Regions from separate parts of the Marinobacterium sp. MBR-109 genome, predicted to be linked through region 2. Evidence: predicted binding sites of a transcription regulator. Region 2 holds the regulator's gene; each other region holds the start of a gene.
The links. The regulator FNR, encoded in region 2, switches genes on or off when oxygen is low (the NO sensors DNR and NnrR bind a similar motif). The targets are predictions, from matches to a motif close to TTGATNTANATCAA.
Positions count from the first base shown of each region.

Region 1 (4,410 bases), on a different contig from region 2:
TCGTCTGAGTGATACCGCCCAGAATGCACTGATTAACATCGTCACCATCTTCCTCGGTCTGTCTGTCGGTTCCAAACTGTCGGCTGACAAATTCCTGGATGTGCAGACGCTGGGTATTCTGGTGCTGGGTATTGTTGCCTTCGGTATCGGTACCGCAGCGGGTGTATTGATGGCCAAGTTGATGAACAAGCTGCAGGGTGGCAACGCCATCAACCCGCTGATCGGTTCAGCAGGTGTTTCGGCAGTACCGATGGCGGCGCGTGTTTCCAACAAGCTTGGCCTCGAAGCCAACCCGCAGAACTTCCTGCTGATGCACGCAATGGGGCCGAACGTGGCCGGTGTTATCGGTTCGGCGGTCGCGGCAGGTGTGATGATCAAGTTTGTCGGTTAAAACCGATAAGTGAGTACAAAAAAGGCTGCCCATCGGCAGCCTTTTTCGTTTGGTGCGAGTGTCGCGTCTGGTGTCAGCCTTCTGAAAATCCGGCCAGTACTTCCAGGTGTGCCTGTACACTGAAGGCCAGCGGCACCGGGTTATATCCACCCTCAAGTACAGACACGATTCGGCCCTGACAGTGGCGGTCGGCAAATGCCTTGATCTTCTGAGTGACCCAACGGTAATCCTCTTCATCCAGATTCAAGTCTGCCATCGGGTCTTCCTTGTGGGCATCAAAGCCTGCCGAAATGAAGATCATGTCGGGCTTGTGCGCCTCCAGTGCCGGCAGCCAGCACTTTTCAATGGCATCATGAAACAGGCTCGGATCGCTGTGAGCCGGTATTGGGCAGTTGATAATGTTGGGTCGATCGATTTCGTGATAGCGCTCCGGGTAGTAGGGGTGCTGGAACGTCGAACAGACCAGCACTTCCGGGCGATCCTTGAAGATGTCGACGGTGCCGTTGCAGTGGTGTACGTCGAAGTCGAGAATGGCCACCCGCTCTATGCCCGGCTGCTGCAGTGCATGGGCGGCGCCGATGGCAACGTTGTTGTAAAGGCAGAAGCCCATCGCCAGATTATATTCGGCGTGGTGGCCGGGTGGGCGGACTGCACAAAAAGCGTTTTCGGCCTTGCCGCTGAGTACGCGGTTGGTTGCGAGGATCACGCCTCCAGCAGCCAGACTTGCCGCTTTCAGGGAGTCCGGACACAGGGCGGTATCGTCATCGGTATAGACCACGCCCGAGTCCGGCACTTTCATTTCCAGTCGCTTCTGATGCAGGCGGTGGTGTGCGAGCAATATCTGCTCTTCGGTTACCTCAACGGCGGTCAGCTGATCGAGTTGATCGAGCAGCCCGGTGCGTTGCAGCACCTTGTTAATGGCAACCAGCCGCACGGGGCTCTCCGGATGTTCCGGTCCCATATTGTGCAGCATGCAGTCCTTGTGGGTGATAAATGCTGTTGTCATGGCCTTAGCATACTCCTCTACTGTCAACATTCTAGAGGAAAAGGTGGTATGAGAGGCTTAGGCCTTGGTCTTAATACCGTCTTTATCATACGGTTAACCCAACTATTGATCGATGTCATGCCACCCCATCATCAGGTTCATTATAGTGTCCCCACAGCATAGAACTGTCTTCTGCACCGAGTGTTCTCACCCAACGCTCGGTGTTTTTTTTATCCCCCTCCTGTTTGCGTGAATACTTCTTGCCTTTGCCCTGGCCCTGTATACTCGTTGCTGATTGCCGGCCCTCGTGTGTCGGTACACAGAGTTCGGCATAGGGTGGACAGGCCAAGGTGGCTTCACGCAAGGTAGATTACTCCGACAAGAATGTTTTGCTGATCGACAGCAGCGGCAACCTGCGCTCTACGATCTACTACATGCTGCGTGAGCTCGGTGTAAAAAACCTGAAGGCGGCCACTGTAAACGAGAAGGTGCTGCAGCTGATCGAGGAGGAGCAGTTCGATATCATCCTGCTCGGCCACAACAGCAGCGATGCAGTGACCGGCATGCAGTTGCTGGAGGAGGCTCGTTTCCGCGGCTATATCCGCCCCACGGCCGGCTGGATCTTCATGACCAGCGATGCGTCCCAGGAAGTGGTGCTGCACGCCATCGACAGCCGACCTGATGACCTGCTCACGCGCCCTTTTTCCATTGATGAACTCAAGAATCGTCTCGATCAGCTGGTGCTGCGCAAGCAGGTACTGAGGCCAGTGGAGCAGTCGGTAGAAGTGGGCGACCTTGAAGGTGCAGTATTGGCCTGCGATGACATTCCCCGTCACGATCCCAACATCGACTATGCACGTCGCATCAAGGCCATCCTGTTGATTCAGTTGGGTCGCGCTGATGAGGCCTATGAGGTACTTGAGCCCATCTTCTGGCAGGACCCGGACAAGGACACGGGTCTGTGCATGGCGCAGGCATTGATCGGGATGCAGCGCCTGAATGAGGCCGGAGATCTGCTTGACAGTCTGATTGAGAATTACCCGTTGCTGATCGCGGCGTATGACCTGCGTGCTCAAGTGCATGAGAAAAGTGGTGACATGGAGCAGGCGCGGGAGACGCTCAAGGTGGCGACCGCCAAGGCTCCTCTGGGTATTCCTCGGCAGATGGAGCTGGGCCGGGTTGCGACCCAGACCCGTGTGCTTGAGCTTGCCGAGGGTGCTTACCGCAAGTCGATTGTGCTGGGTCGGCGCAGCTGCTACCGCTCACCGGAACCCTACCTGCGGCTGGCGAACATCAGACGGCTCGAAATGAAAAGTGCAGATTCGCGTCGCCAGATTGAGCTGCGCAATGATCTGGACGCTATTTTGAACAATGCCGAATACAACTTTTCCAAGGACCCGGCTCTGAAGGTCAGAACAGCGCTGTTGCGAGCTCAGGCCAGCGAAGACATGGGAGAGCAGGATGAGGCCCGGCGCTTGAGTGAAGAAGCCCAGCGCCGCAACGCTGCCCTCAGCCAGCCCTTGCAGCTTGAGCGAGAACGCTTAAGCCTGTCGGGCGACCCGGTGCCGGTATTGGAGCCGGAACCAGAGCACGATTCGGCCAGAGAGGCACCGCGCCAGGTACGTCGCGATCCGGATATGAGCGACAAGGTCAATCGGCTTGGGGTCAAACACTACCTGGCCGGCAAGGGCTCTCAGGCGATTCGCTATTTTGGTCTTGCCATCGAATATGATCCCGGCAATGTGCCGGCCCTGCTTAATCTGGCACAGATGTTCCTTGAAGCCGCGCGAGATCAGGAAGCCAAGCGAGACGAACGCCTCAAGATGGTGGATCGCTACCTGCGTCTGACAGACCGCCTGCCACTTGAGGCGGTGGAAAAACTGCGTCAAAGCCAATTGAAAACCTTCCGTCGCATGCCGTTGTCCGAACTGCCGGAAGGCTCTCTTGGGGTGCTGCTGCGCTAGTCTGTCTGATCGAGTGACATCAGAAATATGCGGGCACTTTGCTGCAGCGCCTGTTGCTGCTCTTCATCCATGTTTCGTAGCTGTCGGTAGGTCAGTCCAAGCCGCGGATTCTGGCTCAGCAATGACGCATGCCGCGCCATAAAATCCCAATACAGATAGTTGAACGGACAGGCATCGGGTCCGGTCCTGCGGCGCACGTCATAGCGACAGTGCTTGCAGTAATTCGACATGCGGTTGATGTAGGCGCCGCTGGCAGCATAGGGCTTGCTGGCCATCTCGCCACCGTCCGCAAACAGTACCATGCCCAGCACGTTCGGCAGCTCAACCCACTCGTATGCATCGGCATAGACTTCCAGATACCAGCGGCTGACCTGCTCCGGGTCGAGCCCGGCCAGCAAGCAAAAATTGCCGATCACCATCAGGCGCTGAATATGGTGTGCATAGGCGTAGTCACGTGTTTGTGAAATGCACTGCTGCAGACAGTTCAATTCGGTGTCGGCACTCCAGAAAAATGCAGGCAATGGGCGGTGGGCATTCAGGTAATTGCGGCTGGCGTATTCGGGCATATGCAGCCAGTACAGGCCACGGACATATTCACGCCAACCCAGAATCTGGCGAATGAAACCCTCCACGGCATTCAAGGGAGCCTGCCCTTTTTGCCATCGCTCCTGCGCTGCCTGAATGACTTCCAGTGGATGGAGCAGCCCCAGGTTGATGCTGGTGCTGAGCAAAGAGTGGTGCAGCCAGGGCTCGTCCTGACGCATGGCATCCTGGTAGTCGCCAAACAGGGGGAGTGAGTTATCCAGGAAATGTGACAGCTGCAGCAGGGCCTGTTCCCGTGTTACGGCATGGTTGAGCGATTCAAGGGACCCGAAATGCTGCCCGAACCGACTTTCAACAAGTCTGATGACATCCAGCGTGATCTTATCAGGAGTGAATCGAGGCTGTGTCGGCATGACCCTATTGGAAGGCAGAGGCTTGCGGTTTTCCCGGTCAAAATTCCATTGCCCGCCAGCAGGTTGGCCCTGTTCCATCAAAATGCCGTATTCCTGGCGTAACTGACGATAGAA
Region 1 covers NZ_JBEPPZ010000016.1:11,294-15,703, reverse strand. Annotated here, with positions in the region: gene ABIE60_RS15825 (sodium ion-translocating decarboxylase subunit beta) at 1-391, shown strand, start outside; gene ABIE60_RS15820 (histone deacetylase family protein) at 465-1,397, opposite strand; gene ABIE60_RS15815 (response regulator) at 1,727-3,340, shown strand; gene ABIE60_RS15810 (cryptochrome/photolyase family protein) at 3,337-4,410, opposite strand, start outside.
Region 1: ABIE60_RS15820 (histone deacetylase family protein) is a predicted target of FNR. The motif match lies at 1,503-1,516, and genes of this name have one in related genera.

Region 2 (4,410 bases):
ATCTCGTCACACAGCAGCTCCTGGCCCTTGACGCTGATTTTACTGCCTTCGGTCATCGGGTCACGCAGCTCGCACTCATCTTCCAGTGCCCAGCCCTGCGGCATGGCTTCACCCTGGACCCAGGTCGTCATGACCTTGTCTGCCTGCACCTGAGTCTGTACCAGTTGTACCTTAAGTGATCCCAGCGCCTGGCGCAGCTGATTGAGCAGGTCTTCTGCCCGCTTGTGCGAAGAGGCATCCACCAGCAGCCAGCCCTGTTGTGGCATCAGCAGGGCGTGGGTACGGCGACGGCGGGTAAAGCTGCGTGGGAGCAGGTCCAGGATGACTTCATCCTTGAGCTGCAGCTTCTCCTTGCGATAGACCTTTCGGCTTTGTTCCGCCTCAATCAGGGCGACACGTTCGTCCAGTGCCTCGCGCACTACACTGCCGGGCAGAATGCGCTCTTCCTGCAGCAGGTTGATCAGCATGAAGCCGTTGCTGCTGAATACCAGCATCTCATCAGCTTCACTGACCGGCGCACTCCAGCCACTGCGACTCAGTTCCTGGCTGCCACAGGGGGTGAATGGATGTTCTGACAGGGCTTCGCTCAGGTGCTCGGGGGTAAACCCCGGGGTGGGCTCAAAGCGATAGACAATAGCGTTACGGAACCAGAGCATGCAATCTCCAGGGATGCAAAAGGGGGATGAATTATAACAGTGTGCACCAGGCAGGCGTACCCGGTGCATGAGATGGAGGGCTCAGCAGCCTTCGTAGGCGAGCAGTGAGTAGACGGGAATGCCCAGCTCCTGAATGCGGGTGGAACCCTGTAGATCCGGCAGGTCGATCAGGGCGGCTGCCTCGGTAACCTCGGCGCCGAGCTTCTTGATCAGGGTGCAGGCGGCCAGGATGGTGCCGCCAGTGGCGATCAGGTCATCGAACAGCAGTACACGGTCACCGGAGGCAACTGAGTCGATCTGCATTTCAACCGCCGCGGTACCATATTCCAGAGTGTACTCCTGATGGATGGTTTCGCCGGGCAGCTTGCCCTTTTTGCGTACCAGTACCAGCGGCAGGTTGAGCTGGTGCGCCAGAATCGCCCCAAACAGGAAGCCACGGGCGTCAATACAGGCGATATGGGTGATATCGCTGTCGATATAACGCTGGATAAACGCATCCGACACCATCCGCATCGCTTTGGGGTCTTTGAAAATGGGAGTTACATCGCGAAAAATTACGCCGGGTTCGGGCCAGTCCTGCAGTGAACGGATGACGGACTTCACATAAAACTCATCATAGGACATAAATATCTCCCGGTTAGGCGCTCAATTGACATAACTCAATGCTGCGAGGGCGAATTAAGGGTGTAATGGCTTCGTTGGGTTACACATTGAGATGGCTACTTCATTGTGCAACTTGAGGCGCGGCTTCGAAAGGAGCGGCGCCTTTTTTATGGGTGTAAAACCCAAACCGGATTGTAAACGGCCGGCCAGACGGATCCGGATACTCCTTTACCTGTCATGGCATCAACTGGTCTGGTTTTCCTGTGGCTGAGAGCAGTCGTTCTGGCGTGCTTCACCGGACAGGCGATACATCTCGTCCAGGTTGGTCAGTTCCACTTCCTTGCCGTCTACCTGCATCAGCTCCATTTTCTGAAAGCGAGTGAAGATGCGGCTGACGGTTTCTACAGCCAGACCCAGGTAATTACCAATTTCGTTGCGTGACATGGAAAGGCGGAAGTTGGATGCCGAATAGCCGCGTGCCTTGAAACGCTGTGACAGTTTGAGCAGGAAGGTTGCGACACGCTGTTCCGCATTCTTTTTTGACAACAGCAGCATCATCTGTTGATCATCTCGCAGCTCCTTGCTCATGCTGCGCAGCATCTGCCGGCGCAGCTCAGGCAGCTGTCCTGACAATTCGTCCAGACGCTCGAACGGAATTTCACAGACGGTCGTTGTTTCAAGCACCTTGGCAGACATGGGGTAATTATCGGCATCAAAACCGCTCAGGCCGACCAGCTCCCCCGGGAAGTAGAAGCCGGTAATCTGCTCTTCACCCTCATTGGTGAGGGTGTAGCTCTTGATTGTGCCGGCCCGGATGGCGTATACGGAGCTGAAGGGCTCGCCCTGATGAAACAGGTGCTCACCTTTCTTGAGCGGGCGGCTTTTCTCTATGATGTCATCGAGCCGGTCGATCTCGGTCAGGTCAAGCGACACGGGAAGACAGAGCGGGCTCAGGCTGCAGGTCTTGCAATGAACCTGCTGCAGGCTGTGAAGCTTTCCTTGAGATTTCCAGTCGGCCATGGGGTCATCCTTATCGTTGGGTTCGTCACACTGCGAGGGCTTTCCCGCATTATGTAACATTTACCCCAGAGGGTGAAGCACCAGGCCCGGTTAACGGGCCTCGACTTTAGATGATACGCGAGAAGCTGCGTGTGGCTTCGTGCTTGGGAATATAAGCGTCGAATGCCATACAGATGCGCCTGATCAGCAGGCGACCTGCCGCCGTCACCCGGATAGACTCAGCGGACAACTCGATCAGGCCATCGGCACTGAACTGTTGCAGCTCTGTCTGCTCGGCACTGAAGTAAGCGTCAAACTGGATATCAAAGCGCTGTTCAACGGCTGCTATATCCAGCTCAAACTGGCAGATCAATTCCGTAATGACCGCGCGGCGAATATGGTCATCACGGCTCAGTGTCACGCCGCGTTTTACGGCATGCTGTTGCTGAGCGACTGCCTGACTGTAGGCGGCGATATCATGTTCGTTCTGATAGTAAACATCGCCAATCTGACTGATGGCCGAAACGCCCATGGCGACCAGATCGCAATCGGAGTGGGTGGTGTAACCCTGAAAGTTGCGGTGCAGCTTGCCTTCGGCCTGAGCGATGGCAAGCTCATCATCGGGCTTGGCGAAATGGTCCATGCCGATGTAAACATAACCGGCTTCAAGCAGACGGTTGATGCTGTTTTGCAGGATATTGAGCTTGGCCTCGGGGCTGGGCAGATCTTCCGCTCGAATATGTTTCTGTGAGCGGAAACGATCCGGAAGATGTGCATAGTTGAACACCGACAGACGGTCGGGGCTCATGGCAATGACAGTGTCGAGCGTATTGGCAAAGCTCTCCTCGCTCTGATGCGGCAGGCCGTATATCAGGTCCATGTTGATCGACTTGAAACCCAGTTCACGCGAGCGCTGCAGTACTCGGGCGGTCATCTCGGTAGGCTGGACGCGGTTGACCGCTTCCTGTACCCGAGCATCCACATCCTGAACGCCCAGACTGATACGGTTGAAGCCGATCTCACGCAGAACGGCCAGGGTTTGGTCACTGGCTTCTCGCGGGTCGATTTCGATCGAGTAATCGCCTCTGTCATCATCACGCAAGTTGAAGTTGCTGCGCAATGCCTGCATCAGTTCACGCATCTGGTCATCGCTTATAAACGTGGGGGTGCCACCACCCCAGTGCAGCTGATTGACCTGTCGGTCGCCTCGGTACCATTGGGACAGTCTGGCCATTTCGCGATAGACGGTTTCAAGGTAGGGCTGAGCCTTCTTGCGGTTACGGGTAATGACCTTGTTACAGGCGCAGTAGTAACAGACGTGGGCACAAAAGGGGATATGCACATAAAGTGACAGCGGCGCGTCCGGGTCAGCCGTGGAGCGACCGGTTTCGATCAGCTGTTCCGGGCTCAGGCCGGAGTCGAACTGGATTGCCGTCGGGTACGAGGTATAGCGTGGGCCGGACAGATCGTAACGCTTGATCAGGTCCATATCCCAGCTGATGGTAGTCTCTTTATTCACCTCAGTACCTCTAGTTGTTGGCCGGTCGGGCATTATAGGGAAGAGTGGCCGAGCGGTAGTTGATGGATATCAATGCGTGTGCAACAGGCTGGTCCAGGGCAGGGTTGCCAGTCCAAACAGAATGACCAGAAGGCCCGCTCCCTGTCGTACGCCACTGCGCTGCAGCAGCTGTTTCAATTGGCGTGCCAGCAACGCCGATGTGAGCAGTGCTGGCAGGGTGCCGGCACCGAATGCCAGCATCAGGCCGGCACTGGTGAGGCTGTTGTTGCTCACAGTACCGACCCAGAGCAGAGTCGTATAGACCAGGCCGCAGGGCAACCAGCCCCAGAACGCCCCCAGCAGCAGAGCCTTGGGCAGGGTGTCGGCGGGCAGCAGGGTTCGTGTGAAGGGCTGTAGCCGGCGCCATACAACACCGCCGGCCCGCTCCAGGTAGGCGGCCCCCTGCCACCAGCCGGCAATGTATAGTCCCATCACCACCATGATGAGTGCTGCAAGGCTACGCAATACCAATGTCAGTTCGGCCGTTTGAGTGAACAGTTGGCCCAGTTGGCCGATCAGAACGCCCGCCAGGGCGTAACTGAACAGGCGGCCCAGATTGTAAGCCAGTTGAAAGCGGAGGCCTCGTTCACCGCC
Region 2 covers NZ_JBEPPZ010000004.1:133,736-138,145, reverse strand. Annotated here, with positions in the region: gene ABIE60_RS07240 (recombination-associated protein RdgC) at 1-656, opposite strand, end outside; gene ABIE60_RS07235 (adenine phosphoribosyltransferase) at 738-1,280, opposite strand; gene fnr (fumarate/nitrate reduction transcriptional regulator Fnr) at 1,503-2,279, opposite strand; gene hemN (oxygen-independent coproporphyrinogen III oxidase) at 2,386-3,777, opposite strand; gene ABIE60_RS07220 (sulfite exporter TauE/SafE family protein) at 3,847-4,410, opposite strand, start outside.

Region 3 (4,410 bases), on a different contig from region 2:
ATTACGCCTATGTGGAGATCACCACCGGCCCGCACCAGAATCTCTGGCACGAATATGAGCAGGTACGTGAGGCGTTCAAGGAGCAGTTTGCCATGCAGCAGATCACTGAAGCCGGCGAGATCTACCCGGTCTTCCGCCGCCTGTTCGAGAAGCGTACCGAGGGGGCTGTCCATGAGTCGTAAAAAACGCCAGCCAATCTCGACCGGATCCGACTGGACCTTCGAGCTGATAGAGGCCTATGACCGTGAAATCGCTCGGGTCGCGCAGGATTTCGGTCTGGATACCTATCCCAACCAGATCGAGGTCATCACCTCGGAGCAGATGATGGACGCCTACTCCTCTGTCGGCATGCCGCTAAACTATAACCATTGGTCCTTCGGCAAGCAGTTTGTCGAGACCGAGCAGAACTATACCCGTGGCCGCATGGGGCTGGCCTATGAAATCGTGATCAACTCCAACCCCTGCATCGCGTATCTGATGGAGGAAAACACCATCACCATGCAGGCCCTGGTGATCGCTCACGCCTGCTATGGTCACAACTCCTTTTTCAAGGGCAACTACCTGTTCCGAACCTGGACAGATGCCAGCGCCATCATCGACTACCTGCTGTTCGCCAAGAACTACATCCGCCACTGCGAAGAGAAACATGGCGTTGAAGAGGTAGAACAGCTGCTGGACTCCTGCCACGCGTTGATGAACTACGGCGTCAATCGTTACAAGCGGCCTCGACCCCTTACGGCGGCCGAGGAGCGTGAGCGCCAGCAGGACAGGGAAGAATACATACAGCGTCATCTGAACGATCTGTGGAACACCACCGTACCCCGCAAGGCGGACAGTGATGATCGCAAACACCCTCGCTTTCCGGCAGATCCGGAAGAGAACATTCTGTACTTCATCGAGAAAAACGCACCCCTGCTGGAACCCTGGCAGCGGGAGATCGTCCGCATCGTGCGCAAGGTAGCGCAGTACTTCTACCCGCAGAAACAGACTCAGGTGATGAACGAAGGCTGGGCCTGCTTCTGGCACTATACGTTGCTGCATCAGTTGTATGACGAGGGACTGGTCACCGATGGTTTCATGATGGAGTTTCTCCACTCCCATTCCAGCGTGGTCTATCAGCCTCCGTTTGACAGTCCCTACTTCAGCGGCATCAACCCCTATACCCTCGGCTACAACATGATGCAGGACATTCGCCGCATCTGTGAACAACCCACCGATGAAGATCGGGAATGGTTTCCGGATATTGCCGGCAGTGACTGGAAGCAAACGCTGGATCATGCCATGCGTAACTTCAAGGATGAAAGCTTCATTTTGCAGTACCTGTCGCCCCGGCTGATGCGGGAACTGAAGCTGTTTTCGATCATGGATGACAGCAATCGCCCGGTGCTGAAAGTCGATGCCATTCATAATGAGCGTGGCTACCGTCAGCTGCGTGAGTCTCTCTCGGCCCAATACAACCTGGGCAACCGTGAGCCCAACATTCAGGTCTGGAATGTCAACGTACGTGGTGATCGCGCGCTGACTCTGCGCCACTACATGCACAACAGTCAGCCATTGGGCCAGTCCACTGAAGAGGTATTGCGCCATGTGCACCGTCTGTGGGGATTCGATGTACAGCTTGAATCCGTACTGCCGGACGGTACCGTTGCCAAGCAGTATGCCTGCCCGCCACGGGAGCAAAAGGTTGAGGCGATCTGACTGGGGTCGCTATACTGCTTCGACATGCATCAAATGAGTCGAGAGAAGGTTATGGATTGTCTGTTCTGCAAAATTCTGGAAGGTGAAATCCCGGCTGAGCGGGTGTACGAAGATGACCAGGTCATCGCCTTTCGCGACATCAACCCACAGGCACCCTTTCACTGCCTGATTATTCCGCGCAAGCATATCGCAACCCTGAATGACATTGCCGACGGCGACCGCGAGGTAGTGGGGCATATGATTCAGGCCGCCAGCAAAATTGCACAGCAACAGGGCTTTGATCAGGATGGCTACCGCACGGTGTTCAACTGCAACACTCACGGTGGGCAAACAGTCTACCACATCCACCTTCACCTGCTCGGTGGCAAGCCGATGGGTTGGCCTCCGTATCAGGACACCCTGAAAACCCCGGTGAACACCTGAGGCCCGGTGGCCGGGCCACACGCTCGGCTGCCTTCGAATTTTGTCTCGGATCAAATTTGCCGCGAGCCCGACCGCTTTATGTTGCACTGCGTCATAATGGGTTCATTATAGGGTTATACCCTAGCCATCAGCATTCTCAGGAAGGATACCCCCATGTCGATATCAGCTGACGCCCCCAATACCCCGATCTCAACCGAAACGCCACCCATGCACAACCAGCTGGAGTTCTTTATTGAACAGGCGCGCAAGTCCGGTCCGATCCGCACCGCCGTGGTCCATCCGGTCGACCACAACAGTCTGCTGGGCGCCATCGAAGCGGCTGAGCAGGGTTTGATCGAGCCACTGCTGGTCGGCCCGGAACACAAGATTCGTGCCGCAGCCGAAATTGAAGGCATCGATCTGTCACCCTACACAATCATCAGCACCGAACACAGCCACATGGCCGCCGAGTGCGCCTGTACACTGATTCGTGAAGCCAAGGCAGTCGCGCTGATGAAAGGGAGCCTCGGCACCTCTGAACTGCTCAGTGCCGTGATTCATAAAACCAAAGGCATCCGCACCGAGCGGCGTCTGAGCCATGTATTCGTGTTTGATGTGCCCAACTACCACAAGCCACTGGTAATTACCGACGCCGCGATCAATGTGGCCCCGGACCTGATCGCCAAACGGGATATCGTGCAGAACGCGATCGATTTCTGTCAGTCTCTGGGGAATGAATCACCCAAGGTCGCGATTCTGGCTGCGGTTGAAAAGGTAAAGCCGACCATGCAGAGCACCCTCGATGCTGCCGCCCTGTGCAAGATGGCTGACCGAGGCCAGATCACCGGCGGTATCATTGATGGCCCGCTGGCGTTCGATAACGCCATTTCGCTGCAGGCGGCGATCGACAAGCATATCAACTCACCCGTCTCCGGTGACGCCGATATCCTGCTGGCACCCGACCTTGAGGCCGCCAACATGATCGCCAAACAGTTGATCTATCTGGCCGATGCCAAGTCAGCCGGCCTGGCCGTAGGGGCCAAGGTACCGATCATTCTCACCAGCCGCGCCGAAGGCACACTGGGCCGTCTGGCGTCCTGTGCACTGGCTTCGTACATGGTCAAGCATCCACGCATGGGAGCCTAAAAGCATGGATACCATTCTGACCGTTAACGGCGGTTCTTCCAGCCTCAAGTGCGGCCTGTATGCCCTGCGTGCGGACGATTTGCACTGCTTGTTTCACCTGAAAGTGGAAAACCTGCTGGGTGACACCACTCTTTTCAAGGTGCGCGATGAAGACAACCGGGTACTGGACTCACATCAGCTTGAGTGCCAGTCCGTGGCACTGGATGAGCGTCACCAGTTCGCCTTGCGTGAAGTGCTGCAGTGGGTTGAGGCCCATCTGCCGGAGTCACGCCTGATCGCGACCGGACACCGAGTCGTGCATGGCGGCGATCTGTTCAGCAGGCCGATACGGCTGGATGATGCGGCACTGGAGCAATTGCGCAGCTTTATCCCGCTGGCTCCGCTGCATCAGCCCTATAACCTGAAGCTGGTCGAAGCCTGTCGTGCACTGGCACCACAACTGCCCGTTGTCGCCTGTTTTGATACCATGTTCCATGCGGCTCAGCCTCGGCTTGAGCGGCTCTATGCCCTGCCGCGGCACCTGATTGACAAGGGGGTGCACCGCTATGGCTTCCACGGTCTCTCCTACGAATATATCCAGCGCCAGCTCAGCCTTGGCGGAGCGGGCAATCTGAAAACGGTGGCCTGTCACCTGGGCGCCGGTGCCAGCATGTGTGCCATTCGAGATGGCCGCTCCATCGCATCCAGCATGGGCTTCACCGCCGTCGAAGGCCTGCCCATGGGCAGCCGCACCGGCAATCTTGACCCTGGCGTGCTGCTCTATCTGATGCGGGAAGAGAACATGGACGTGGATGCACTGGAAAAGCTGATCTACAAGGAGAGTGGCTGGCTGGGCGTTTCCACCATCAGCTCGGACATGAAGGAGCTGCATCAGGCTAATGATCCACGCGCCGAGGAAGCGATCGACATGTTCTGCTACCGGGTTGCACTGGAAATGGGCCGCTTGGGTGCTGCACTGGAAGGGGTGGAACAGGTGGTATTCTCGGGTGGTGTCGGCGAGAACGATGCGGATGTGCGCGCGCGCGTGCTGGAGCGTTGCCGTTGGCTCGGGATCGAGATTGACAGTGAAGCTAATCAGCGCAACAGCGGTATCATCAGCACGCCGGACTCAAAGGTCACTGTGCGTGTGATGCCGACCAATGAGGAAGCGATGATCGCCACCCA
Region 3 covers NZ_JBEPPZ010000001.1:369,296-373,705, forward strand. Annotated here, with positions in the region: gene ABIE60_RS01775 (YeaH/YhbH family protein) at 1-182, shown strand, start outside; gene ABIE60_RS01780 (SpoVR family protein) at 172-1,698, shown strand; gene ABIE60_RS01785 (histidine triad nucleotide-binding protein) at 1,750-2,121, shown strand; gene ABIE60_RS01790 (bifunctional enoyl-CoA hydratase/phosphate acetyltransferase) at 2,275-3,246, shown strand; gene ABIE60_RS01795 (acetate/propionate family kinase) at 3,251-4,410, shown strand, end outside.
Region 3: ABIE60_RS01790 (bifunctional enoyl-CoA hydratase/phosphate acetyltransferase) is a predicted target of FNR. The motif match lies at 2,162-2,175, and genes of this name have one in related genera.